Linked DNA regions of Acidicapsa acidisoli. Each later gene encodes a partner of the first gene's protein in a complex. Links are inferred from orthologs where the notes say so. Each region holds a gene or a part of one and is shown in the gene's direction. Other genes may lie near its edges.

Evidence for each region.
Region 2: the proteins of OHL23_RS14115 (region 1) and xseA are in contact, whole or in part, in a cryo-EM structure (PDB 8TXR), measured with the Escherichia coli proteins. The link is inferred for Acidicapsa acidisoli from one-to-one orthologs.

The regions. Positions count from the first base shown.
Region 1 is NZ_JAGSYI010000002.1:995,499-1,007,520, forward strand. Bases 763-3,597 are described here. They hold OHL23_RS14115 (exodeoxyribonuclease VII small subunit), read left to right. Parts: upstream 763-1,986; coding sequence 1,987-2,208; downstream 2,209-3,597. Other genes in these bases: OHL23_RS14110 (bifunctional homocysteine S-methyltransferase/methylenetetrahydrofolate reductase), read left to right, coding at 763-1,945; OHL23_RS14120 (SDR family NAD(P)-dependent oxidoreductase), read left to right, coding at 2,390-3,145; OHL23_RS14125 (fumarylacetoacetate hydrolase family protein), read left to right, coding at 3,173-3,597. Outside these bases: more of OHL23_RS14110, read left to right, coding at 86-762; more of OHL23_RS14125, read left to right, coding at 3,598-4,021; fucP (L-fucose:H+ symporter permease), read right to left, coding at 4,018-5,331; OHL23_RS14135 (amidohydrolase family protein), read right to left, coding at 5,349-6,209; OHL23_RS14140 (thiolase family protein), read left to right, coding at 6,320-7,525; OHL23_RS14145 (NADH-quinone oxidoreductase subunit N), read right to left, coding at 7,534-9,006; OHL23_RS14150 (complex I subunit 4 family protein), read right to left, coding at 9,003-10,535; OHL23_RS14155 (complex I subunit 4 family protein), read right to left, coding at 10,535-12,022. UniProt on the Escherichia coli protein: Bidirectionally degrades single-stranded DNA into large acid-insoluble oligonucleotides, which are then degraded further into small acid-soluble oligonucleotides.
Region 2 is NZ_JAGSYI010000003.1:365,186-377,268, forward strand. Bases 3,015-5,910 are described here. They hold xseA (exodeoxyribonuclease VII large subunit), read left to right. Parts: upstream 3,015-3,630; coding sequence 3,631-5,190; downstream 5,191-5,910. Other genes in these bases: OHL23_RS19335 (hypothetical protein), read right to left, coding at 3,015-3,488; glmM (phosphoglucosamine mutase), read left to right, coding at 5,187-5,910. Outside these bases: OHL23_RS19315 (PAS domain S-box protein), read left to right, coding at 1-1,663; OHL23_RS19320 (response regulator), read left to right, coding at 1,724-2,098; OHL23_RS19325 (Hpt domain-containing protein), read left to right, coding at 2,138-2,479; OHL23_RS19330 (DUF2905 domain-containing protein), read left to right, coding at 2,487-2,714; more of OHL23_RS19335, read right to left, coding at 2,748-3,014; more of glmM, read left to right, coding at 5,911-6,575; OHL23_RS19350 (tetratricopeptide repeat protein), read left to right, coding at 6,898-7,701; OHL23_RS19355 (ATP-grasp domain-containing protein), read left to right, coding at 7,714-8,157; OHL23_RS19360 (hypothetical protein), read left to right, coding at 8,468-9,082; OHL23_RS19365 (carotenoid biosynthesis protein), read left to right, coding at 9,205-9,999; OHL23_RS19370 (hypothetical protein), read left to right, coding at 10,017-10,556; polA (DNA polymerase I), read right to left, coding at 10,583-12,083. UniProt on the Escherichia coli protein: Bidirectionally degrades single-stranded DNA into large acid-insoluble oligonucleotides, which are then degraded further into small acid-soluble oligonucleotides.

The DNA.
Region 1 (12,022 bases):
GACTTGCAAACGCGATAGCATGATTTGTAACGTGCGAACCTTGAAGGAAATTTTTGCCGACCGGCCGGTGCTCTGTGACGGAGCGATGGGAACCGTCCTCTACGCTCGCGGAATCTTTATCAATCGCTGCTACGACGAGCTGAATCTCTCCGATCCCTCGCTGATCCTCTCGATTCACGAGGAGTATTTGCAGGGGGGAGCTGAAATTCTGGAGACGAACACCTTCGGGGCGAATCGCTTTCGCCTTGCCCGGCATGGATTGGCGAGCCGGACTGCGGAGATTAACGAAGCCGGTGTCCGTCTTGCGCGGCAGGCTGCCGAGCATCTCAAAGACAAGCAGGCGGGCGACGCCTGGGTAGCCGGATCGGTCGGCCCGCTTGGAGTGCATCTGGAGCCGCTGGGAAAGACCGGGCTGGAAGAGGCCCGCGCGGCATTTGCCGAGCAGATTGCCGCCCTGGCGGCGGCAGGCGCGGACATGCTGATGATTGAGACGATGCCCGCCCTGAACGAGGCTCGCGAGGCTCTGCTGGCGGCGAAAGAAACCGCTCCGGGATTGCCGGTCTTTGTGATGGTGACGGTGGATGATGACGGCAACTGCCTGGACGGATCATCCCCGGAACATGCGGCGACGATGTTCACCGAACTGGGAGCCGATGCGATTGGCTGCAACTGCTCTACGGGACCGGCTACCGTCCTGACGGCGATTGAGGCGATGCGGGCGGTTACTTCCCTGCCGCTGGTTGCGATGCCCAACGCCGGAATGCCGCGGGCTGTCGAGGGGCGCAACATCTATCTGTGTTCGCCAGAGTACATGGCGAGTTTTGCGCGCAAGGCCATCAAGGCCGGGGCGCAATATGTGGGTGGCTGCTGCGGAACTACGCCGAACCATATCCGGGCAATGAAATCGGCTATCCGCGCAATCGATGCTCAGAATCGCAATGAATCTCGCGATCAGGCGAATCCTAAGAGCGGGGTCGAGGTTCTTGGAGGCGCTTCTTCGGCGCTCAATGCAGAGATCCCGCCTGCGCCGCTTGCCGAGCGCTCCCAGATCGGCTCACTTGTGGCGGAAGGGACGTTCGTTACGCTGGTGGAGATCGTTCCGCCGCGCGGCATCGATTGCCATAAGGAGATCGAGGGGGCGCGGCTACTGGCTTCGCTTGGCGTACATGCGATCAACGTGCCGGATTCGCCGCGCGCTTCGGCTCGCATGAGCGCGCAGAGCCTGTGCATTCAGATTCAGCAGCACACCGGGATCGAGACGGTGCTGCACTATACCTGCCGCGACCGCAATGTTCTCAGCATTCAGTCGGACCTGCTCGGAGCATCGTCAATCGGATTGCACAATATTCTGTGCCTGACCGGCGATCCGCCCAAGCTGGGTAATTATCCCGATGCGACGGCGGTGTTTGACGTGGATGCGATTGGTCTGGTGAACATCGTGCGGAAGCTCAATTATGGCTTCGACATTGGCGGCAACTCGATCGGTGCCTCCACCAACTTCACCATCGGCGTTGCAGCCAACCCCGGCGTGCCGGACATTGAGCAGGAATTGCGCCGATTTGCCTGGAAGGTGGAGGCCGGCGCGGAATATGCCATTACCCAGCCGGTCTTTGACCTGCGATTGCTGGAGACATTCCTGCGCCGTATTGAGGAGTTTCGAATCCCGGTGATTGCGGGAATCTGGCCGCTGACCAGCTTGAGGAACGCCGAGGTGCTGCGCAATGATTTGCGTGTTTCGGTGCCCGAATCTGTGATGCTGCGCATGGCCCAGGCGGATTCGCCCGAAGCTGCCCGTGCGGAGGGCGTAAGCATCGCACGTGAGATGCTGATGGAAGCCCAGCCGATGGTGCAGGGCGTTCAGGTCAGCGCACCTTTCGGCCGGTACGCGCTGGCTGCCGAGGTCATTGCATCGGTCCTGCCGGAAGCAACAGGGCCGACACGCTAAACTGCTGCGGATCGGGCCACAAAAAGGAGCAAAGAGCCTGTATGGCTAACTTCGAAGACTCGCTGAAGAAGCTGGAAACGATTGTCGCGCAACTGGAGCAGGGCGATCTGGCTCTCGAAGAGTCCCTCAAGTTATTTGAAGAAGGCGTAGGCCTGTCGGCTGCCTGCAAGCAGGAGCTGGACGCTGCGGAAGGTAAAGTTCAGATGCTGGTGAAACAGCGCGACGGCAGCCAGAAACCTGAACCATTCCTGGCGGAGAGCTAGCCCGGCTGCTTCTAGGGCCATCGTTCAACTGGCCGTCAGCATGTATGATTTTTTGAACAGGATTGCCTGCTCTCAGGGAAGGCCTGTTCTAATTACTTCGATGCCTGAATCCAATCAAGACACAATTTCCAAATCCGAAGCCGCAGATTCGACGGCGCCTACCTCAATCCATGAAACGGCAGTGCGCGAGCCTTTTCGGCTAGACGGCCTGCACGCGCTCGTCACCGGCGGGGCAAGCGGCATCGGCGAGGCAACCTCGCGGGAGCTTGTTCGCGCAGGCGCGTTCGTCTGGATCGCGGACATCAACCTGACCGCGGCGAAGGCGCTTGCCTCCTCGCTGGGCAACGCTCAGGCCGTTTCCATGGATGTAACCTCAGCACAGTCCATAGAAGAGGCCGCTCTGCAACTGCCGCAACTCGATATTCTAGTGAACAATGCCGGGATCGGACATGTGGGCGGCATCGCAACGACACAGGCCGAGGATTTTGACCGGCTCTTGAACGTCAATGTCCGATCGGTTTTTCTGGTTACGCAGCGATTGCTGCCGCTGCTGCTGGCAAGCCCCGCAAAAGGCTCGATTGTGAACATCGGCTCGGTGGCCGGAATGATCGGAATCCGGCAGCGCTTTGCCTACTGCACTACGAAGGGTGCGGTGCTGGCCATGACGCGGCAGCTCGCGGTCGAGTACCCCAAGGAACTGCGGGTTAACGCCATCTGTCCCGGCACCGTGGAAACACCCTTTGTCGAAGGCTATCTGGACAAGTACCACGCGCATGAGAAAGAGAAGATTCGCGAAGAGTTGCGCGCGCGCCAGCCGATGGGACGCCTGGGACAGCCGGAAGAGGTTGCATCAATGGTGCGATATCTGAGTTCTCGCGAGGCCAGCTTCATCAGCGGTTCGCTATTCACAATCGACGGCGGTTGGACTGCCGCTTAAGCCTCTGTAACTCGAACGGGAGTTGGCATGAAATTAGTTTCCTTTTCTGAATTGAATAGACCTGCTGGTCCCGGTTCGATCCGTCCCGGAGTCCTGTTGGACGAGGGCAGCCGGGTAATTGATCTCACCACAGCCGGCCACGCCGATGCGCTGGCGGCAATCACCGCCGGAGTGACGGCGCTCACGAATGGCGGCGCGTATCGCGGCTACGCTGTCGACGAAATCAAGCTGCATGCGCCGCTCTCGAATCCGCCGCGCATCTTCTGCATCGGGCTCAACTATCGCGACCACGCCATCGAGTCCGGCATGGAGATCCCCAAGTTTCCGGTGGTCTTCTTCAAGATGGTGCCGTCGATTGTCGGGCCTGGCGACACAATCGTGATCCCGGAGATTACGAAAGAGCCGGATTATGAGGCCGAGTTTGCGTTCGTGATCGGAAAAGGGGGATTTCAGATTCCCGCGAGCAAGGCGATGGATCACGTCTACGGCTACACGATCATCAATGACGTTAGCGCTCGCGACATTCAGTTCTCGACGTCGCAATGGTCGCTCTCGAAGAGCCTGCCCACATTCTGCCCGATGGGGCCATCGATTGTGACTGCGGACGAGATTGCCGACCCGCATGCGCTCGATGTGCAACTCGCAATCGACGGCGAGGTGCTGCAGCACTCCAACACGCGCGAGCTGATCTTCAAGATTCCGGAGTTGATCGAATACATCTCGTCGATCACGCCGCTGTTGCCGGGAGATATCGTCTCCACCGGGACTCCTTTTGGCGTGGGGCTGGGGCGCAATCCGAAGCGCTGGCTTAAGGCGGGCGAGACCGTGACCATCACCATCGAAGGCCTGGGACAACTGACAAATCCAGTTGCCTAGGCCGCGGTTGTCTTCGCGGGACGCGCTCCGAACCAGGCGTAGAGCGCGATGCCGAGGAAGCATGCACCGGGCACACTGTAGGCGACATTTACGCTCATCGCGTCGGAGATCTTGCCCATGACAGGCGTGAGCGCGGCTCCGCCGATGATGGCCATCACCATCAGCGATCCGCCTGTCTTTGTTCGCGATCCGAGGCCATGAATCCCCAACGCGAAGATCGTCGGGAACATCATCGACATGAAGAAACTGCTGCACAGCAGGCAGATCACACCGACCCAGTTGAGCTGAGTAATCGCCATCAGCACCAGAAGGACGTTGCAGGCGGCAAAGATGCTGAGCAGCCGATCTGGGCGAACGTATTTCAGCAGCCACGCTGAGAGGAAGCGGCCAATGGCGAAGGCTGCGAGGGTTCCGGTGAGCATGTACCCGGCGACGCGCTCGGGCACTCCGGCATACGACTGCACATACTGGATGAAGTAGCTCCAGGTGCCTACCTGCGCGCCGACGTACAGGAATTGCGCCACGACGCCAAGGATAAAATGCCGCTTGAGCAATGTTCCAAGGCCGTCGCCGGTGCTGCCCTCTTCGTGCTCCTCTTCGACGTCGAGCGATGGGAACTTAGTGCGAGCGATGAGAAAGGCCAGGACCAGCGCTGCTATCCCGAGCACGAGATAGGGCGTCACGACGCGGATGATCTCTGAGTGCAGGTAGGCGGAGTATGTGCCATCCGCCTTCTTCGCTGCGATTTGACCTGCCGTCAGTTCCACGCCGGAAAAAATAAAAACCGTGCCGACCAAGGTGGCCGTGATGCTGCCTAACGGATTGAATGCCTGGGAGAAATTGAGCCGCTGCTCGGAGTTCTCCGGCGCACCCATCCGCACGATGATTGGATTGGCCGCCGTCTCAAGGAAAGACAGGCCGGAAGCGATGACGAACAGAGCCAACAGGAAGAAGCTGTAACTTCCGGCATTGGCTGCCGGCCAGAAAAGAAAGGAGCCGCTCGCGAGCAGGCACAACCCGGTCAGAATACCGAGCTTGTATCCGAAGCGCCGCATCAGGATTCCCGCCGGAATCGCCAAGCCAAAGTATCCCAGATAGAATGCCGTCTGAATGAATCCAGCCTCGAATCGCGTCAGGGCGAAGGATTTCATGAACTGGCGAATGAGGATGTCGTTCAGGTTGTTCGGAATCGCCCACATATAGAACAACGCCGTGACCAGCACAAAAGGCACCATGCGACCCGGCGGGACAATGGGCTGGTTCGACTCGCGCATCGGGTGAGTCTGCGAACTGGGAACAGTAATGTTCAAGTTAGTTCCACCTCGTCTTAGTAACTTGATTCGTCGAGCCTGTAGAAGCGCACGGCATTGCGGCCAAAGATCATTTCCTGCTCGTTCCGGCTAAGCTCTGATACAAAATCCTTTACAACATTGGCCCATCGCACATAACCACAAGCTGCGGCGCAGACAGGCCAGTCGGAACCAAAGAGCAACCGCTCCGGCCCGAAGGCCTCCAGCGCTGTCTCGACATAAGGCCGTAAATCGTCAACTGTCCATTCGTCGAAGTCGGCTTCGGTTACCATGCCGGAGAGCTTGCACGAAACATGAGGCCTTCGCGCAAGCTCGCGGATATGGGTTCGCCATGGCTCCAGTTCGCGGACGGCGATCAATGGCTTTGCGATGTGATCCAGGACCATCGGCTGCTCTGGGTGTTTGTCCACAAACCGGATCGCGGCGGGCAACTGGCGCTCGAAAATCAAGACATCGTATGTCAAGGAGTAGCGTTGCAGCAGTGCGATGCCGGAATTGAAATCATCGCGGGCCATGTATTCATCGGGCTCGCCCTGCAGCACGTGCCGCACTCCCTTCAGCTTCGGGTTTGCAGAGAGTGTATCGAGGGTCCGTTCGACATTCGGATCAATCAGCGGCACCCAGCCGACTACGCCCGCGATCCTTGGCTCTTTGTCAGCTAATTCGAGCAGCCATTCAGTTTCCGCCAGAGACTGGCAGGCCTGCACGGCAACCGTCGCGTCGATTCCTGCCTCGTCCAGCAAGGGCAGCAAATCCGCAGGCAAAAAATCCCGCCGGATGGCCGCCATCGAATCGTTGATCCAGCCAAATTCTTCGCGGGTATATTGCCAGAAATGCTGGTGCGCATCGACACGCATCGGTTTCGTTTCTATAGACATAGGCAACGCAATCGTATCCGCTCACACACAGGGTTGGCTATGGTATTCTCCGCGATGGTGGTCCCTGTCCGGAACCGTTTGTCATGGGACGAGCATCCAAGAGTGAAGTTATGAAGCCGATTTACATCGCCGCCTATTCTCAGTCCAAATTTGGCAAGTTGCTGGCCGTCACACAGGAGCAGATGATCGCGTCCGCTGTCGCAGGCGTCTGCGCCGAGATCGGGGTCACTGCTGACCAAATCGACTCCGGTTCCATCGCCGCTGCGTGCAACTTCTCGCTGCACCAACAGGGGTTGATGGCTGGCCTACTCGCTGGAGTTCCGGGGATGGCTGCGAAGCCCCTTGAGGCCGTCGAAAACGCTTGCGCCTCGGGAGGACAGGCGGTGCTTTCGGGCATCTACAAACTCCAGGCGGGGATTGGAGAAACGGCAATCGCTGTCGGGCTCGAAAAGATGCGCGATGACCAAGGCCGTGCCGACGGGGTTCGCGTCGGCGCTGCGCTCGGATATTTCTCCGACCCGGCCGAGCGGGGAGGCAAGACCTTTGTCTTTCCGCATATTTTTGCCGAGATCATGCAGCAATACATGCAGCATTGGTCGGTTTCGGAAGCCGAACTTGCGGCAATCGCCGTGCAGGAATACGCCAATGCCAGGCACAATCCGTTTGCGCAGATGCAGAAGGTCGAGGTGACTCTGGAGCAGGCCACAACGATAGGCGGAAACAATCGCTATCTGATCGATGGCTTGCCGCTCAAGACGTACGATTGCTCGCAGATTACGGATGGCTACGCCGCCATGATCCTTGCGACGGAAGAGGGCCTGAAGCGGCTCGGAGTCGACCGGCATAGCTGTGTGCAAATTGCAGGCTGGGGGCAGGCCGTCGACCCGCTGCAACACCAGCAGCGCCATGTGCTGGAACCGGCTGGTGCGTACCGGGCGATGCGCGGCGCATATGCCATGGCGGACATCACGCCGGCGGAGATTCAGGCTGCCGAGATTCACGATTGCTTTACGGTGATGGGCGCGCTGGGCACGGAGATCCTGGGCAAGGCCAAGCCCGGCAAGGGTGCGGCTTATTGGGCCGACGGCAACGCCGGCCCTGACGGGGATTGCGGTATTAACACTTCGGGCGGTCTCATTGCGAAGGGACACCCGGTTGGCGCAACGGGCGTTGCGATGATTGGCTGGGCGGCCTGGCAATTACTGAGCAAGGTACCGGCTCCGTTGCAGGTAGGCAACGCGGAACACGCGGCGACCTTTAACATCGGTGGACCGGTCTGCGCTTCGGTCTGCACGGTGCTGCGCGGCCCGCAATAGCCTTCCAATCAGCCGAGCGGAATCCAGCCACTGAGGGCGCTTGGAAATACGCCAAGCAGAGCTACTGCGAGCGCGATGATCACGAGAGTTGCGAGTTCGACGAATGAGATCAGCAGCGGCTCGGTCTGCGCTGATTTCACCACGTACACCCGCTTCAGCACCTGCAGATAGTAGAAGAGAGAAATTGCACTGGCGCCCAACGCCAGCGCCACGAGGGGCAGACCCCAATGGCCAGCGGTTGGCGAGCGCAGCACAGAAGCAAAAAGATTGAACTTGGCCCAGAAGCCGACTAACGGCGGAATTCCGGCGAGCGACAGAAGAAAAATCAGCATCGACCCCGCCAGAAGCGGATTGCGCCGGCTTAAGCCTGCGAACGCATCCAGCTTGTCGCTCCCTGTCGAACGCTCCACGATGGAGATTACTCCAAAAGCTCCGATGATCGTTAACGCGTAGGTCAGCGTGTAATAGAGGACCGACGCGCTGCTCTGGGGTGTGTGGGCGGCGATTCCAAGCAGCATGTAGCCTGCGTGTGCGATTGCCGAGTAGGCGAGCAGCCTGCGAACGCTGGTCTGGACCAGCGCTGCAAGATTGCCGAGCACGATGGAAGCGAAGGCCATCCAGACCAGGACCATGATCCATGGGGGATTTTGACCGTAAGGCTGGCTTCCGAGTACGCCGTCGGTCAGCGCAATGAGCACGGAGAAGCTGGCAACCTTGGAACCGGATGCGATCAGCGCAGCGATCTGCGTGGGCGCTCCCTGGTAAGTATCCGGAGCCCAGAGATGAAACGGCACTGCGGCGATCTTGAATCCGAGACCTGCGGCGACTAGCACCAGGGCCACGACCAGCAACGGACTGATGCTCTGCGACGCGAGGGCTGTGGCGATCTCAGACAAATTCGTGCTGCCGGTGAGGCCGTAGAGATAGCTGAAGCCGAAGAGCATCATTGCGGCGGACATGCCGCCGAAGAGGTAATACTTGAGAGCCGATTCCGCCGACTGCGCGGAACTCTTGGCGAACGCCGTCAGGACGTAAAGCGACAGGCTCAACAGCTCGAGTGCAACGAAGATGATCAGCAGATCACGCGCCGCCGTGACCAGGAGCATGCCGGTCGCGCTCAACAGCACAATGGCTGCATATTCGCCGGGATTGCGGGAGAACTCCGCTTTGACGCTTAGTAACAGCACCAAGGCTGTCAGAATCAAGATTCCGATCTGCGCTGCGGCCACGAGCGGGGTTGCCGCCAATGCGTCCGTGGCGAGGCTTGCTGTCTGAGGATGCGCGGACAGCCAGAGGACCGACGACAGACATCCGAGCACCCCCAGCACACACGCAGCCGCCATGCGGGTCGATTGCGCGCTCTTGCGCAGCCAGCCCAGATCGACGACCAGCACGAGCAGGGAGACTATTTCCAGAATCGTCTCTGGCAAAGTGACTGCAAACAGGTTGCCGTAATTCACGCCGTTTACAAGCGAGTTCATTGCCGGCCTCCCGTGAGCAGAACGTGAGGCATTGCCTGTACCGCTGGTGCGATTACGTCGAGCAGAAGACGCGGGTAAAGACCGATCACGAGACTTGTTCCAGTGAGCAGGATTACACCGGTCTTCTCCGCCCAGGTCACGGGCTCATACTCTGGTATTGGGACGCTGGCTCCGCTTGAGTCAATCGCTGGCAGGTCGCTGAAGAAGACCCGCTGCATGGCTCGCCAGGTGTAGGCGACACCGATGACGATTCCGAGACCGGCCAGCACGGCGAACCACGGGAATGCACGCCATGCGCCAACGAGAACCTGCACTTCCGCTACAAAACCGCTAAAGCCCGGCAATCCCATCGAAGCCATTCCGGCGATGACAAAGAGCCATGCGGCAAAGGGCATCGCCTTGCCCAGTTGCAGCCTGCTCAAGATTCCCAGATCCCTAGTGTGGGTGCGTTCGTAGACGATGCGGCCGACCGTTGCGAAGAGCAGGCCGGCGAGGATTCCATGCGAGAACATTTGCAATACCGCGCCATCGATACCGATCTGCGTCAGTGTCAGCAGGCCGAGCAGAACGAGCCCCATGTGGCTCACACTGGAGTAGCCGATGACAAATTTGAAGTCGTTCTGTACCAGGGCGACCACTGCGCCGTAGAGGATGCCGATGACGGCGAAGAGCGCGAAGACCGTGCGCCAGGAATCGATGCCCAGGACTGAGAATCCCCATGGATCAAGGCCGTGCGGGAAAAGCGTCATCGCAACGCGCAGGCAGCCGTAGGCGCCCAGCTTCATGACTACGCCGGCCAGCAGCATGGAAGCGGCGGTTGGCGCGGCGACGTGACCTGTAGGCGCCCAGGTGTGAAAGGGCCACATGCCCGCGAGAATTGCGAAGCCGGTAAAGACCAGCGGGAAGGCCCACATCTGGAAGCTGATAGGAAAGGGATACTGCGCGAGTGCCTGCAGATTCATCGTGTGGCTGCCTGCCGTTGCGTAAGCCGCCAATAAGCCGATCAATACCATCGCGGAACCTGCAAACGAGTAGAGAGCCAGTTTCATTGCTCCGTATTCGCAGCGGGTCGAGCCCCAGATCGCGATGAGGAAATACTTGGGCACGATCGCGATTTCGTAGAAGACAAAGAGCAGAAAGACATCTACGGAAAGAAAGACGCCGTAGACGCCTCCGATCAGCGCCAGAAAGAAGGCGAAGAACTCGTTGGCGCGATCCCCTTCTTTGTCGCCGATGTTCCACGAGAAAAGAATTCCGGCGACTGCAGCGAGGCCGGTGAGCAGTACCAGAACCCGGCTGATGCCGTCGGCAGCCAGCGTGTAGCGGATGCCCATCGCCGGAATCCACGCGACATCGGCGACGGCTACCGGGCCTTGCGCTCCTGCAGCGACAAAGCTCATGAGGGCCACGGCCAGCCCGATTACGGCCACTGCCAAGGCAATGACTCGAACAATTGCCGCGGCGGCTCTCGGCATCATCGCCAACACCAGCGCGCCCGCGAATGAGATGTAAATCGTGAGGGCCAGCATCAGAATCTCCACCCCGCAAGCAGGTGCATCACAGTAGCATTGATTGTTCCAAGAGCCAGTTGCGGTACAAGGCCGAGTACCGCCATCAACACAAGGGCCGGGGCAACGGCCAATCGCTCAACCGCGGTTAAATCCGGAAACGCGTTCCATCGCTCCGGCAGCGGTCCGCTGAAGACGCGCTGAATCACGGTGAGAATCACTGCCGCAGTAATCAACAGTCCCAACACAGAGACTGTCGCGGAAACCCAGCTTAGCGGGAAGACTCCGCGGAAGATGAGGAATTCACTGACGAAGCCGTTCAGGCCCGGCAAGCCGAGCGAAGAGAAGAGCGCGATGCCCATCAGTCCACAGAAGACCGGCGCGGGCTTGCGCAGTCCTCCGAAATCGTCGATTCCCAGCAACCCTCCGGAGCGCTCCTCGAGCAGAGTCAGGAACCAGAAGATGGCGGCTGCGGTCAAACCATGGTTAAACATCTGCAGCACCACGCCATCGAGGGCTGCGGTCTCGCTCAGGCTCGTCGCCCCACTCGATCCTGAGGGCAGCGCAACGGCAAAGATAGCCAACAGGCAATAGCCGAGATGATTAACCGATGAGTATGCAAAGACTCGCTTTAGATCTTTCTGAACTGCAGCGGCCCATGCGCCGGCAACCACCGTAAGCGTGGCCAGCACCAGCAATGGTGTTCGCACCTGGGCGAGTTCGTGGCCGAAGATTGGCAACGCCAGCCGCAGCAGGCCGTACACGCCCATCTTGGACATGGCTCCTGTCAGCAGCATCGTGACCGGCGTCGGAGCTTTTGAGTATGTAGCGGGAAGCCAGGTGTGGAATGGCATTAGCGGTACTTTCACAGCAAAACCAAGCAGTACGGCGAGAGCGAGCCAGAGCGTAATCGGTCCGAGATGGGCCTGAATTGCGGTAGCCAGTTCGCCGGTCGCGGCCATCTGTGTCAACACCTCAAAGTCCATGCTGCCGGTGGCGAGAAACAGAGCCAGAAAAGCTAGTAGCAGCGCGACGGAACCGACCATAGTGTAGACAAAGAACTGCGTAGCCGCCGGGCCACGTCCTTCTCCGCCCCAGAGTTTGATCAGAAAGAACGCAGGGATCAGGCTGAGCTCCCAGAACAGGAACCAGTGGAAGAAGTTGAGTGCTGTGAAGGTTCCGAAGAGGCCGGACTCCAGCAGCAGAATCAGCGCGAAATAAAGCCCTGGCTGGCTGGCGACTTTCCTTGATGCCGCGATTACCATCAGCGAAACGATTGCGGCAAGCAGGAGCATCAACGCACCCAGCCCGTCGACACCGAGGTGGTATTCGATGCCCAAGCCGGGAACCCAGTCGGCGCGCTCGGCAAACTTCATTGTGCCGTCGGTCCCAATGCCGAACCAGACCCTGGCCGCAAGCGCGAGCGAGACTGTTCCGGCAACGAAAGCCACGCTACGAGCCACTGCTGCACGATTACCTGCCAGCAGCGCGATGACTGCGGCTACCGC
Region 2 (12,083 bases), on another replicon or contig:
TCCGGCGGAGTTTTCGCTGACGCCCATCCTCGAACAGGGCCGCTACACCGGATCTGTCCTTAGCTTCCGCGATATCAGTCAGCGGTATGCACTCGACCGCATGAAAGACGAGTTCGTCTCGACGGTAAGCCACGAACTGCGCACTCCGCTCACTTCGATTCGAGGAGCGCTGGGTTTGCTCTCGGCCGGATTGCTGGGCACCGTGAGCGACAAGGCTGCCAATCTGCTGCGGATTGCGCTTTCGAATTCGGATCGGCTGGTGCGGCTGATCAATGACATTCTCGATCTGGAGCGCATCCAGAGCGGTCGTGAGCCGCTCACCTTCCGTCCGATTGCCTTGAGCGAGATTGTGCGGCAGGCGATCGACGGCATGCAGCCGGTGGCCGATGCCGCGAATGTTCAGTTGATCCACGACTCCAACGTGGTGCAGGTCTCCGCCGACCCGGATCGGATGCTGCAGGTGATCACCAACCTGCTTTCAAACGCGGTGAAGTTCTCGCCCGAAGGCGCGACTGTTTCGGTGACACTACGCGAGGGCTCGAACTCCATGACGCTCTCGGTAATCGACCAGGGTCGCGGCATTCCAGCCGACAAGCTGGACTCGATCTTTGACCGCTTCCAGCAGGTCGATGCCTCCGATTCGCGGCAAAAGGGCGGCAGCGGCCTCGGACTGGCAATCTGCCGGACGATCGTGCAGCAGCACGGTGGCCGAATCTGGGCGGAGCGCAACAACGTCCGCGGCTCGACCTTCCGCGTGGTTTTACCGCTTCAGCCGCATGTGACGTCCACGCCGACGGCAACCCCTATCGACGAACCGGATCGCGGCCGGGTTTTGCTGGCCGACGCCAACCTCTCGACGCGACCCCTTGTCGCCAACCAGTTGCGCCGCCAGGGTTATCGCGTCGTGGAAACCGGCACGGTCGAAGAGACGCTTGCGGCGCTATCAACTGGCGTGGATTCGGAACATCCCGATGGGGTACAGGGCGGAATCGAAGCGATTCTGGTGGATATCTCGCTGGACGGGTTGAACGGATGGGAGATTTTGCCTCGCCTGCGTATGGAGCCATCGGCGGCTGGCGTTCCGATTGTGCTGCTGAGCGTAGACCATCCCAATCCTTCTCTTCCGATTCCTACCGGCGCGGATGGTTGGGTTTCGCAGTCGCCGAATGACGAAACGCTGTTGAACGAGCTGGCTCGGGTTCTTTCCAGTCCCGGGGAAAAGGCGCGCATTCTGGTGGTCGAAGACGATGTGGACCTCGCGCGCGTCATCGGCGCGGTCTTTGCCAAAGATGGCATCGACGTGATGCTGGTGCACACACGGCAGGCTGCGCTCGATGCCTGTGTCTCCTTCCTGCCGCAATTGCTCGTGTTGGACCTCTCGCTGCCGGATGGGGATGGTTTCAACGTGGTGGACTGGCTGCGCCAGCATGAGGATCTGGCTCATCTGCCACTAGTGGTGTATTCGGCCCGGGAGATTCCGCCGGCGGAACGATCTCAGCTGCAGCTTGGACCGACTCACTTCTTGACGAAGGCGAAGGTACAGCCGCAGCAGTTGGAGTCGCTGGTCTTGACGATGCTGCGCCGTTCGCGTCAGATGGAAGAATCCCTTTGCCTCGTACCTCCAAGCAACCCCGATCAGCCGCGAGGTTCTGCGACGGACTGAGTCTGCGCCAGTAATTGAAACTCGTGCGTTGCCATTTGTAAGTATGTATAGGAGTACCGCTTGTCCCGCCGAATTCTGATCATTGACGATGAAGACGATATTCGCCAGGTCGCCGCGCTCAGCCTCGAAACCGTAGCTGGGTGGGATGTGATCGTGGCTAACTCTGGCGCGCAGGGGCTGCTGCGTGCCGCCGAACACCAGCCCGACGCGATTCTGCTGGATGTCATGATGCCTGGGATGGATGGGCCGACGACTTTTCGCGAATTGCGCAAGAACCCGGCTACGGCAAAGATTCCTGTACTGCTGCTGACGGCCAAAGTGCAGGGCCCGGACCAACGGCGATTCGCGGATCTGGGCGTGGAGGCGGTGCTGATGAAGCCGTTCGATCCCCTGACGCTGTCGACCCAGATGGAGAAGATTCTCGGCTGGGAATGATGCAGTGTTGACGCACTGCCGTCCAGGCGCAAAGACATTATGGCCAGTACGCCTCCTGAAACTCGACCAGCCACGCCGCCATCCCTTTCAGACGCCCTGAATCGTCTGTGGGTGAAATTCTTGCCGGATATCGAAAATCGCGTCTCGATTCTGGAAGCTGCGGTTAGGGCGCACGCTGACGGCCACCTGTCGGAGGAGCATCGCGGGGCGGCTCACGCAGCGGCGCATAAGCTGGCTGGAACGCTGGGCACATTTGGGCTGCATCGTGGGACCGACCTTGCCAGGCAGATTGAGTTGGAGTTTGCCGATGAGTTGCCCAGCACCGCTCAGGTATCTTTGTGGATTGCGGAACTTCGCAGCGTGATCGAGCGTCGTCAATAACAGCGAGATGAATCACGGACCATTGGCGCGGATCGGCCTGAGTTTGATTGTGCTGGGTATTCTGTTTCTTGCCGCGGCTGGGCTTGCCCGATTGGGGTGGCCGCTGGGGCGGTTGCCGGGAGATATTTCGGTTCGCGGAAAGCACTTCGCCTTCTATGCGCCGATTGCCACCTGCCTGCTGTCGTCCGTCGTGCTTACGCTGTTGTTCTGGCTGGTTAGCCATTTCCGGCGATAAGATGCGCTACGCTTGTGAACGCTCATCGAGGAGTTACCGGGCAGCGCCTTGCACTGGCTTGGCCTGCGTGTAGTCGGCTGGAATAGCGAAGAACGCCGGGTTGGGTTCGTTGCGGTTCAACTGCGTGACAGTCATCGCGACACTGCCCGTCCGCGGATCGCTGTGCTTGACGATCAGGTTCATGTGAAGATCGTCCGAGTACCAGAACTCGTCTGTGACCGGGATTTCCTTGCCCATGCCGCTGGCTTCTGCTGGGATTTCCTGTGTCTCGCGAACGCCATGTGCGAGCACACCGGCGATTTCGCGCATTCCCAGATCTTCTTCCCGTGTGAATTGACTTTGCGGAAGGCTGCGGGCCGTCGGCGAGGCGAGCAGTTGCGGCGGCTCCGTTGACGGCGGGTGATTCACGATTGCTGTCGAGAATGTCTTGTTGGCTGGATCGAGATAAGCCGTAGTTCTGGATACGGGATCGTAGAGATGAATGCTTTGGATCGCAGGGATCACATTGTCCGAAACCGAAACGAGCATTCTCGACTCGTTGTGGATGCGGCCCTGACTGTCACGGCCAATCTCCCGAATCGTCCTGAGATTGACCAATGCGCCATCGCTTTGAACGATGGATCTCTCGACCTGCACAACGCCCTTAAAGGGAGCATTCGCCACTGGTGTGACGAAAATATCCGGCCGAGCTTGGGCAAAAACTGCCGGAGCGGCGATAGCGAAGCCGAGCAAAAGCGCGCCAGACCAGCCGGCGAGTGATTGGCGGGAAGGCACGAGCACCTCCAGAGAAATCCGTCGGGGCAAGAATAGTCCAATCCTGAAGGGCATTCAAGGACAAAACTGGCTGATCGGAACTGGCACCCGGTTTCAGGGAATCGGCTCATTGCGTAGGTACGAACGATTACACTTTGTGTTGGTGAGTGCAAAGACTTCATCCTCGAAACAGCCCGCGACGCCGCAACTAGACCTGCTCTTTGAGGTGGCTGCTCCGGTCGAAGAGGCGATCCCGAAGGTTGCCCCGCGGCGCAGCCGGGAGCGGCGAACGTGGCTCGTCCATCAGCTCGTCTCCGAGGCACGGGAGCTGGTCGAGGCGGAATTCGGCGATGTCTGGGTCGAAGGAGAAATCTCCAACTTCCGTCCGGCGTCTTCAGGCCACCTGTATTTCACGCTGAAGGATGCCGAGGCGCAGCTTCCTGTGGTGCTCTTCCGCCGCCAGGCGATGCTGCTTCGCTTCCGGCCGGAAGATGGCCTACAGGTTCGAGTACGCGGCAAAGCCAGCGTCTACGAGCAGCGGGGTCAGCTTCAGCTTGTGGCGGAAACGATGGAGCCTGTGGGCGCAGGCAGCCTGCAACTGGCCTTTGAACAACTGCGCGACAGGCTGAAAGCCGAAGGGCTATTTGACGCGGAGCGGAAGCAGCCACTGCCGGCATTTCCACGCACCGTTGCGGTGCTGACATCTCCAACCGGGGCAGTGATCCGAGACTTTCTGAACATTGTGAGGCGGCGCAATTCGGGATTGAATGTGCTGGTTGTCCCGATGGCCGTGCAGGGCGACAATGCGGCGGGAGAGATTGAGTCCGCAATTGCGATGACAAATGATTCTGGCCTTGCGGACCTGATCGTGCTGGCGCGCGGCGGGGGATCTCTGGAAGATCTTGCTGCGTTCAACAGCGAACGCGTGGCGCGGGCTGTTGCCGCTTCGGCTTTACCGGTAGTTTCAGCGGTTGGCCATGAAACTGATTTTACGATTGCCGATTTTGTGGCTGATCTGCGCGCTCCAACGCCTTCGGCTGCGGCGGAGCTGGTGACGGAAGCCCAGCATAAGGTCGAGGAGTTAATCGCGGTGCTCTCAAATCGTCTGATCCGGGCAGCGCGGTTTCAGCTTTTGCAGGCCCGGCAAAGTCTGGCGCATCTCCCCGTGGCATACACGCAGCAGCGCGTCGCATCGACCATCCACCGGCTCCAACAACGGCTGGACGATCTTGGCTTCCGTATGGAATCGGCGATGAATGAAATGCTCCGCGAACGCCAGCGGACAGTTGGCGAGCTGACGGCGGCTATTCTCAGCCATGATCCGCGACAAGAGCTCAGCGCGGCCCGCGAACTGCTCGCTTCCTGCCAGTCGCGCCTTGATTATTCGCTGCATCGGCGCTTGGCGGCGGCCAGGTTTCGCTGCGAGTCGGTGGACGCGCGGCTCTATCGCTCGACACAGATTTCCATGACCGCGCATCGGTCCGATTGGACCAATCTGCGCGGCAGGCTGCAGGCGCTATCGCCGGTGGCTGTACTGCAACGCGGCTACGCTCTCGTACAAAATGAGAACGGAGTTGTCGTTCGCTCGGCAGGCCAGCTTGTAGTTGGCGAGACGGTCCAGACGCGGCTGGGCGATGGTGGTTTCTCGAGCAACGTCACGGCGGTCAACGTCATGACAATCCAGCCCAACAAAAAGAAAAAGGACAAACCAACTTCCAAATGAGACAGCTTTTCGGCACCGACGGCATTCGCGGCATTGCAGGCACGGCACCACTCGACACAAACACGATCTACGCCGTCGGGCTCGCCCTGGCGCACCAACTGAGACCCGGCGCTCTTGCGAATGGATTGGTAGGTGCGAGGGTGATCCTGGGAAGGGATACGCGGGAATCGAGCCCTTGGATTACGAAGATGCTCGCCGCCGGGCTGCGCGCAGGCGGTGCCGAGGTTGAGAGCGCCGGCATCGTACCTACGCCCGCGATTGCGCATCTGGCGCACACGCACGGCTTCCATGCGGGAGTGGTGGTCTCGGCAAGCCATAATCCGTGGGAAGACAACGGGATCAAGCTCTTTGGTCCCGATGGAAAAAAGCTGCCCGATCAGACGGAACTTGCGATTGAAGAGGTGATCTTCAAGCATGCGATTGCGACGACTCCGCCGGATATGGCTGATGTGCCGGAGATCGAGGATCAGTTGCACTATGCCGAGGAATATGTGGCCTACTTGCTGGCTGCGGTTCCCGGTTTGCGTCTTGACGGGATTGCCGGGCATAGCATCGTGGTCGATTGCGCCAACGGCGCGGCGGCTGCGGTTGCGCCGAAGATTTTCGCTGCGCTGGGCGGGAATGTGACTTTGCTCAATATCTCGCCGGATGGGCGAAATATCAATGACCATTGCGGGGCGCTGCACCCGAAGACCGTAGCTGTCGAGGTTGCGCAGCGCGGGGCAAACCTTGGGATCACCTTTGATGGTGATGCCGACCGCTGTCTCTTTGCCGGGGCTTCCAACAATGTCATCAATGGAGACGCGATTCTGCTGATGGCTGCGCGCGACCTGCAGGAGCGAGGACTGCTAACGGACAACGTGATTGTGGCTACCACCATGTCAAACATGGGGCTGGAAGCTGCGCTGAAGCGGTCCGGGATTACGATGCTTCGCGCTCAGGTGGGAGATCGCTACGTACTGGAACTGATGCAGCAACGGAATGCGGCGCTGGGCGGCGAGCAGTCGGGGCACATCCTGTTTCCGCATTTGGCGACTACAGGCGATGGGTTGCTGACTTCGCTGGTGGTGCTGGACCTGATCGCACGCACCGGCAAGGCGGTCGAGGAATTAACCGCGGACCTCAAGGTCTTTCCGCAGGTAATTGTGAATGTGAAGGTGCGCGAGAAGAAGCCGCTTGAAGACATTCCCTCAGTCGCGGAGCGCATCCGTGCGGCAGAGGCTGAGTTGGCTGACTCGGGGCGCGTAGTTATCCGCTACTCAGGCACGGAGGCTTTAGCGCGAGTGATGATTGAAGCAGAGAGCGAAACCGCGATGAAGCACCATGCGGAAGCTATCGCCGGAGCTATCCGATCGGAGCTGGGCATCGAAACAAGTCAATCGTAGAGACACGAACGTGAGAATACCCTAATTTCTCATCGACAACACTTCCCTCTCCTGGCTACAGAATTGCTGGCTTGAAGTGAACCAGTGCAGGTAGCACTTCCCCGGGAGGTCGGTGTTGCAACGGATTAAGAGTTCAGAGCCTGTTCTCGATTTGTCTTCGGCTGCCGTTTCTGCCAAGCAACCCTTCCGCCTGATAGAAGAATTTCCTTACTTTGGGAAAAAGGCGTCCTGCTGGAACGGCCGGGCCGCAGTGGAGAAGCGCGGGACAACTGGATTGCTCTTCTGGAACTAGATTCCTCTCATTTAGGTGCTCTAAGCCGTCTTGGGGGGAATTCTCGCTGCTGCGGGAGAAAACCAGCTCGCGCTCGAGATCTTCTGGAATGCTGTAGCGCTGCATCTAGGCGATCCGATGTTCCTGGTGAACCTGGCTAACATACTGATCAAAGAGGATCAGTATGAGCTGGCGCGGGAGCAGTTGGAGCGGGCGCTCAGTCTCGATTCGAATTTCCGGCCTGCGCATGCTGGCTTGGCTTTTCTGTTGCCCCGCCTGGGTGAACCGGGGATGGCTACACGGCATGGACGCATTGCATTTCAAGGCCGATGTCTGGTTGGATCGCAATACCGGGGCGATGCGACGCCGATCACGGTTTTGGAGCTGATTTCGACGCGTGGGGGCAATGTTCGCATACAGAATTTCCTGAGCGGTCAAATCTTTCAACGTTATCTTGTCACTGCCGAGTTCTATGACACCAACACTCCGTTACCGCCGCATCAACTGGTGGTCAACGCGATTGGGGATGCGGACGCGGCTGGCGCGGCGCTGGCTGGGGCGAGCGCTTTGTTGGCGCACACGACGGCTCCGGTGATCAATCCTCCCGGAGCAGTGTTGGCTACGGGCCGTGCTGCTGTTGCACGGCAGCTGGCTACGATACCAGGGATTGTCACTGCCCGGACTGCTTCGGTACACCGTGATTTGCTCACCGGGCCGGATGCTTTGGTCAGTCTCGTGGAGATGGGATTTGCGTTTCCATTGTTGCTTCGATCGCCGGGATTTCATGGGGGCGAGCACTTTCTGCGGCTTGAAACTGGGGCGGAGTTGCCAGCTGCGCTTGATGCGCTGCCGTGACGCGAGTTGCTGGTGATGCAGTATCTCGACGCTCGCGGACCGAATGGAAAGTTTCGCAAGTATCGAGTGATGATGATTGATGGGCGGCTCTATCCGCTGCATTGCGCTGTTTCACATCATTGGAAAATTCATCACTTCAGCGCAGAGATGGAGGATTATCCGGAGCATCGCGCCGAGGATGCTGCTTTTCTGGGCGATATGCCCGCTGTGCTCGGACCGCGCGTGATGGCGGCGCTTGAAGCGATTCAGGCTGTTCTCAGCCTCGATTATGGCGGCATTGATTTTGGCGTCTATGCGGACGGCGATCTGCTGCTCTTCGAAGCCAATGCGGCGATGGTGATTTTACCGACCGTCGAGGATGCGCGATGGGATTATCGGCGGCCTGCTGTGGAGCGAGTTGGCCGGGCTGTCCATAGATTGCTGGTGGCGAGAGCGAGACCAGAAGCAAGAACTTAGTATGCAACGCACCAAGATAAGGCCAGTGATGCGGCCTTCGATATAGAAGCCTGCAGTCTGTGAATGGACGAAGAAAAACGCTCCGTTTCCACAACCTTTCTTCTACTCAGTGTTCCAGAAGATATGTAGGCGCCTGCATTCCGCAGTAGGGTCTTCACTTCCGGTATCTGGCAAGTAATCTATCTCGTCGCAGCTTTTCTCTGCGAAAAGCTCCTCTCAGATGTGCCTCAAAACCATAGTTGAAGTGGAGATAGTCCAGAGTAAACTCCCGGCAGAGCCGGCACACCCATGCAACGCAGGAGAATGCAACATGAACGGTTTGTTGAAGAAGCTCACCTTTGCGGCGCCTATCGTCGCCGTTGTACTTACCCTTACTCCAATTGCCGCTCAGGCGCAAGAGATCTTTCCGATTGAAGGCGGTCGGACCACGGTAACTCTGTCGAAGGCTTTCCTGGCTGATGTAACAGCCATCAAAGCAACTCCGACGTCCATTGTTCCCTCGCAACTCTACAACAACCAGATATTCTTCCCCATAACTTCGGGCGCAATCAGCCTCGATACGGCGACGGGGCAGATACTGCATTCCGGCGGCATAACCCTTACTGCCGGAACAAAGGTAGTGCGGTTGGATAGCTTCATTCTCAACACGCTGGGCGAGCAGCCTTATGTTACAGCCCTGGTTGTAGCCAATGGCAGGTTTCTCGGCCGCATCAATGTTTTTGACGCGGAACTTTCGAGCGACCTCAAGCTCCCGCTTGTGCCGGAAGACGGAGACTTTTTCCTTTCAGGCACCAAGCTGACCCTCGACCCGGCTGGAGCCGCCGCCTTAAATGATGCCTTCGGAGTCAAGACCTTCGAAGACAATCTTTATATCGGTTATGCTCTGTCTCTTGTGTTCGTCCCACTCAACGCAGACGGGATCTAACTTATTACGACCGAGGCATTCTGCGACCGGAGGAATGCCTCGGACTCACACTTAACATGATATTTCCCCGAACAGAGTCGACTTGCCTGCTATCTTGAAAATCAGGATTTCGGGAGACTCGCTTGAATCGACTTTTGCGCGCGGCTTCGTGGCTGTTTTTCGTTGGCATCATGTATCTCATTCTCACTGAGGCGGTTTGGCCCTGGCTGAAGCTGCCGGACCTGGGAAATATCGGATTCACGCTGGTTTTTGTGCTGTTTTCGATCACTCATTGCATAGTCATCGAAGGCGCTCGTCGTACCGCGATGTTCTTTGCGATCTCCGCAATTGTCTCTTTTGTGCTCGAAGAGGTTGGCGTTCGCACCGGCCTGGTGTATGGCGCTTATCACTACAGCGACATGCTAGGCGCGAAGCTTGGGCATGTGCCGATTCTCATTCCGCTGGCTTGGTTCATGATGATCTACCCGTCATGGATGGTGGCGCGGGCGCTGCTGTGTGGCGTCGACCAACAATCACTTGCTGGCAACACTGGTCGCGCGGTTGTGGCTGCGTGTGTGATGACTGGCTGGGATATGGTGATGGACCCCGGCATGGCCGCATCGGGCAACTGGATCTGGGAAAAAGGCGGCGCTTATTTTGGCGTTCCTATCCACAACTACTTTGGCTGGCTGTTTACGACTTTTCTGGTGTACTGGATCGCCGGTTTTCTCTGGCGGAAAGCGGATAAGCCAGTCGGCGTTGCTCGGATGTATGAGTCTCTGCCGGTGATTGTTTATGCGTTTTTTGCTGTGCGATATGTTGCTTCGAATCGAATTCCTGCTTTACAGGTGGTTGCAATGTTTTCGATGGGGTTGCCTGCATTGCTAGCGTTGATTCGGATTGGTGTGCCTGTAGACAAGAGTGCAAAGGCAGAATAGTGGAGGCAATTTCGAGCGTGAAGACGACGGTACTCTGTATCTCATTCATTCTTTTCGTTACAGTACTTTTTGGGGTATTTCGAACAATCCTTGAACGACGATGCCCGTTCGTTCGGGAGTTCAACGACACTACATGGCAAGCGTATATCGTCTTGATGGTGGTTGCCGCTGGACTGTTCGCTTGGGCTCGTCTCGATTTGCATGTCGAATCGGTGGAAATTGCTGGTGTGAAGGCAACGGTCGGACAGCTTCAGCAAAATGTCCAATCGCTCTCCCAACAAATGGAAGTATTCTTCAAGAACAAACGAATTGAAACATTTGACAAGACAAATTGGCAGCGCGTCCGAACGGTAAGTAACCCCGGACAGAGCTTGATGCTTGAGGTAACGCTTGATGAGGAACCGATTCCGGGGAGTGTTGAGGTCTTTGAAGGAGTCCTGCTAATGCCCGAACAGAAGTACAGTATCGAAGGGCGAGTGGTACGATTTCCAGCGAACACAAATAAGCCCGTTAACGGACTTACGATAAAGTATTATCCGCGCATTACCCAACATTAAAGATGATCTCTTAAATGATTTTCAATTCATTCCATGTCGCGCCAGTTATTGCCGAAGGCCTGGTCGGCTACTATTGGGACGCGTAACTGGATTACATTTTCCATTGCGTCTTTGACCAACCTGGTTATCACTTCTGTTTCGTCTTCGGGGACTTCGAATAACAGTTCGTCGTGGACCTGGAGGACCATGCGAGTCTTCAGGTTTTCGTTTGTTAGTTTTTTGTCGATGGTGATCATGGCGCGTTTGATCAGGTCGGCGGCTGTACCTTGCAGCGGAGTGTTGATGGCTGTGCGTTCGGCGAATCCGCGCTGGTTGGCGTTGCGGCTTTCTATGTCGGGGATGGGGCGCATTCTTCCGAAAAGGGTGCGGACGCTGCCCGTTCGGCGGGTTTCTTCGATGGTCTTGTCGATGAAGGCTCGGACGCCCTGGTAGCGAGCGAAGTAGCGATCAATATATTGCCGCGCTTCGCCCTGTGGAATGCCTAACTGCGCGGCAAGGCCGAAGGCGGAGATGCCGTAGACGATGCCGAAGTTGACGGCCTTGGCGCGGGCACGGACGTGCTTGTCCATATTCTCTGCGGGTACGCCGAAGACTTCGCTGGCGGTTAGGGTGTGGATGTCGCGGCCGGTCTTGTATGCCTCGGTGAGAAGCGGGTCTTCGCTGAAGTGGGCCATCAGGCGCAGTTCGATTTGGGAATAGTCTGCCGAGAGCAAGCGGAATCCGGGGGCAGCGGTGAAGGCGGCGCGGATTTCGCGGCCGAGTTCCGTCCGGATGGGGATGTTTTGCAGGTTGGGATTGACGGATGAGAGGCGGCCGGTGGCTGTGGCGGCGGCGTTGAAGGTGGTGTGGACTCGCGAGTCGGAGTCGACGAGGAGCGGGAGGGCGTCGACGTAGTTGGACTTGAGTTTGGCCAGATGGCGGAACTCGATGACGAGTTGGGCGATTTCGTGCTCTTCGGCGAGGTTTTCGAGGACGTCCTGCGCAGTGGAGATTTTCTTGCCTTTGCCGTAGATGAGCGGCTTGGGCAGGCCCATGTGGGTGAAGAGGACTTCGCCGAGCTGTTTGGGTGAGTTGATGTTGAAGCGGCGGCCTGCGTGTTCAAAGATTTTTTCGCTGACGCGCTGGATTTCGCTGCCGAAGCGCTGGGAGAGTTCGTCGAGTGCGCCGAGGTTGATGCGGACGCCGACTTTTTCCATTCCGTAGAGGACCGGGACGAGCGGCTGGTCGATGGTTTCGTAGACGGAGGTTAGTTTGTGCTCTTCGACCTGATTGCGCAGGGTGGGCAGCAACGTTTGGATGGAGTGGGCTGCGCCGGGGAGTGAACTGGGCACAGATTGGCCGCTGCGGGCCACGACATCGACCAGGGTCTGCGTGGCGTGGGTGGGGTTGAGCGCATAGGAAAACAGCATGGTGTCTGCTACGGGGCCGCGGAGGGTTACTCCGAGGGCAGCGAGGCGATGCAGGGCTGTCTTCCAGTCGTGGACGATCTTGGGAACTTTGGGGTCTTCTAGCAGGGATTGGAGTTTT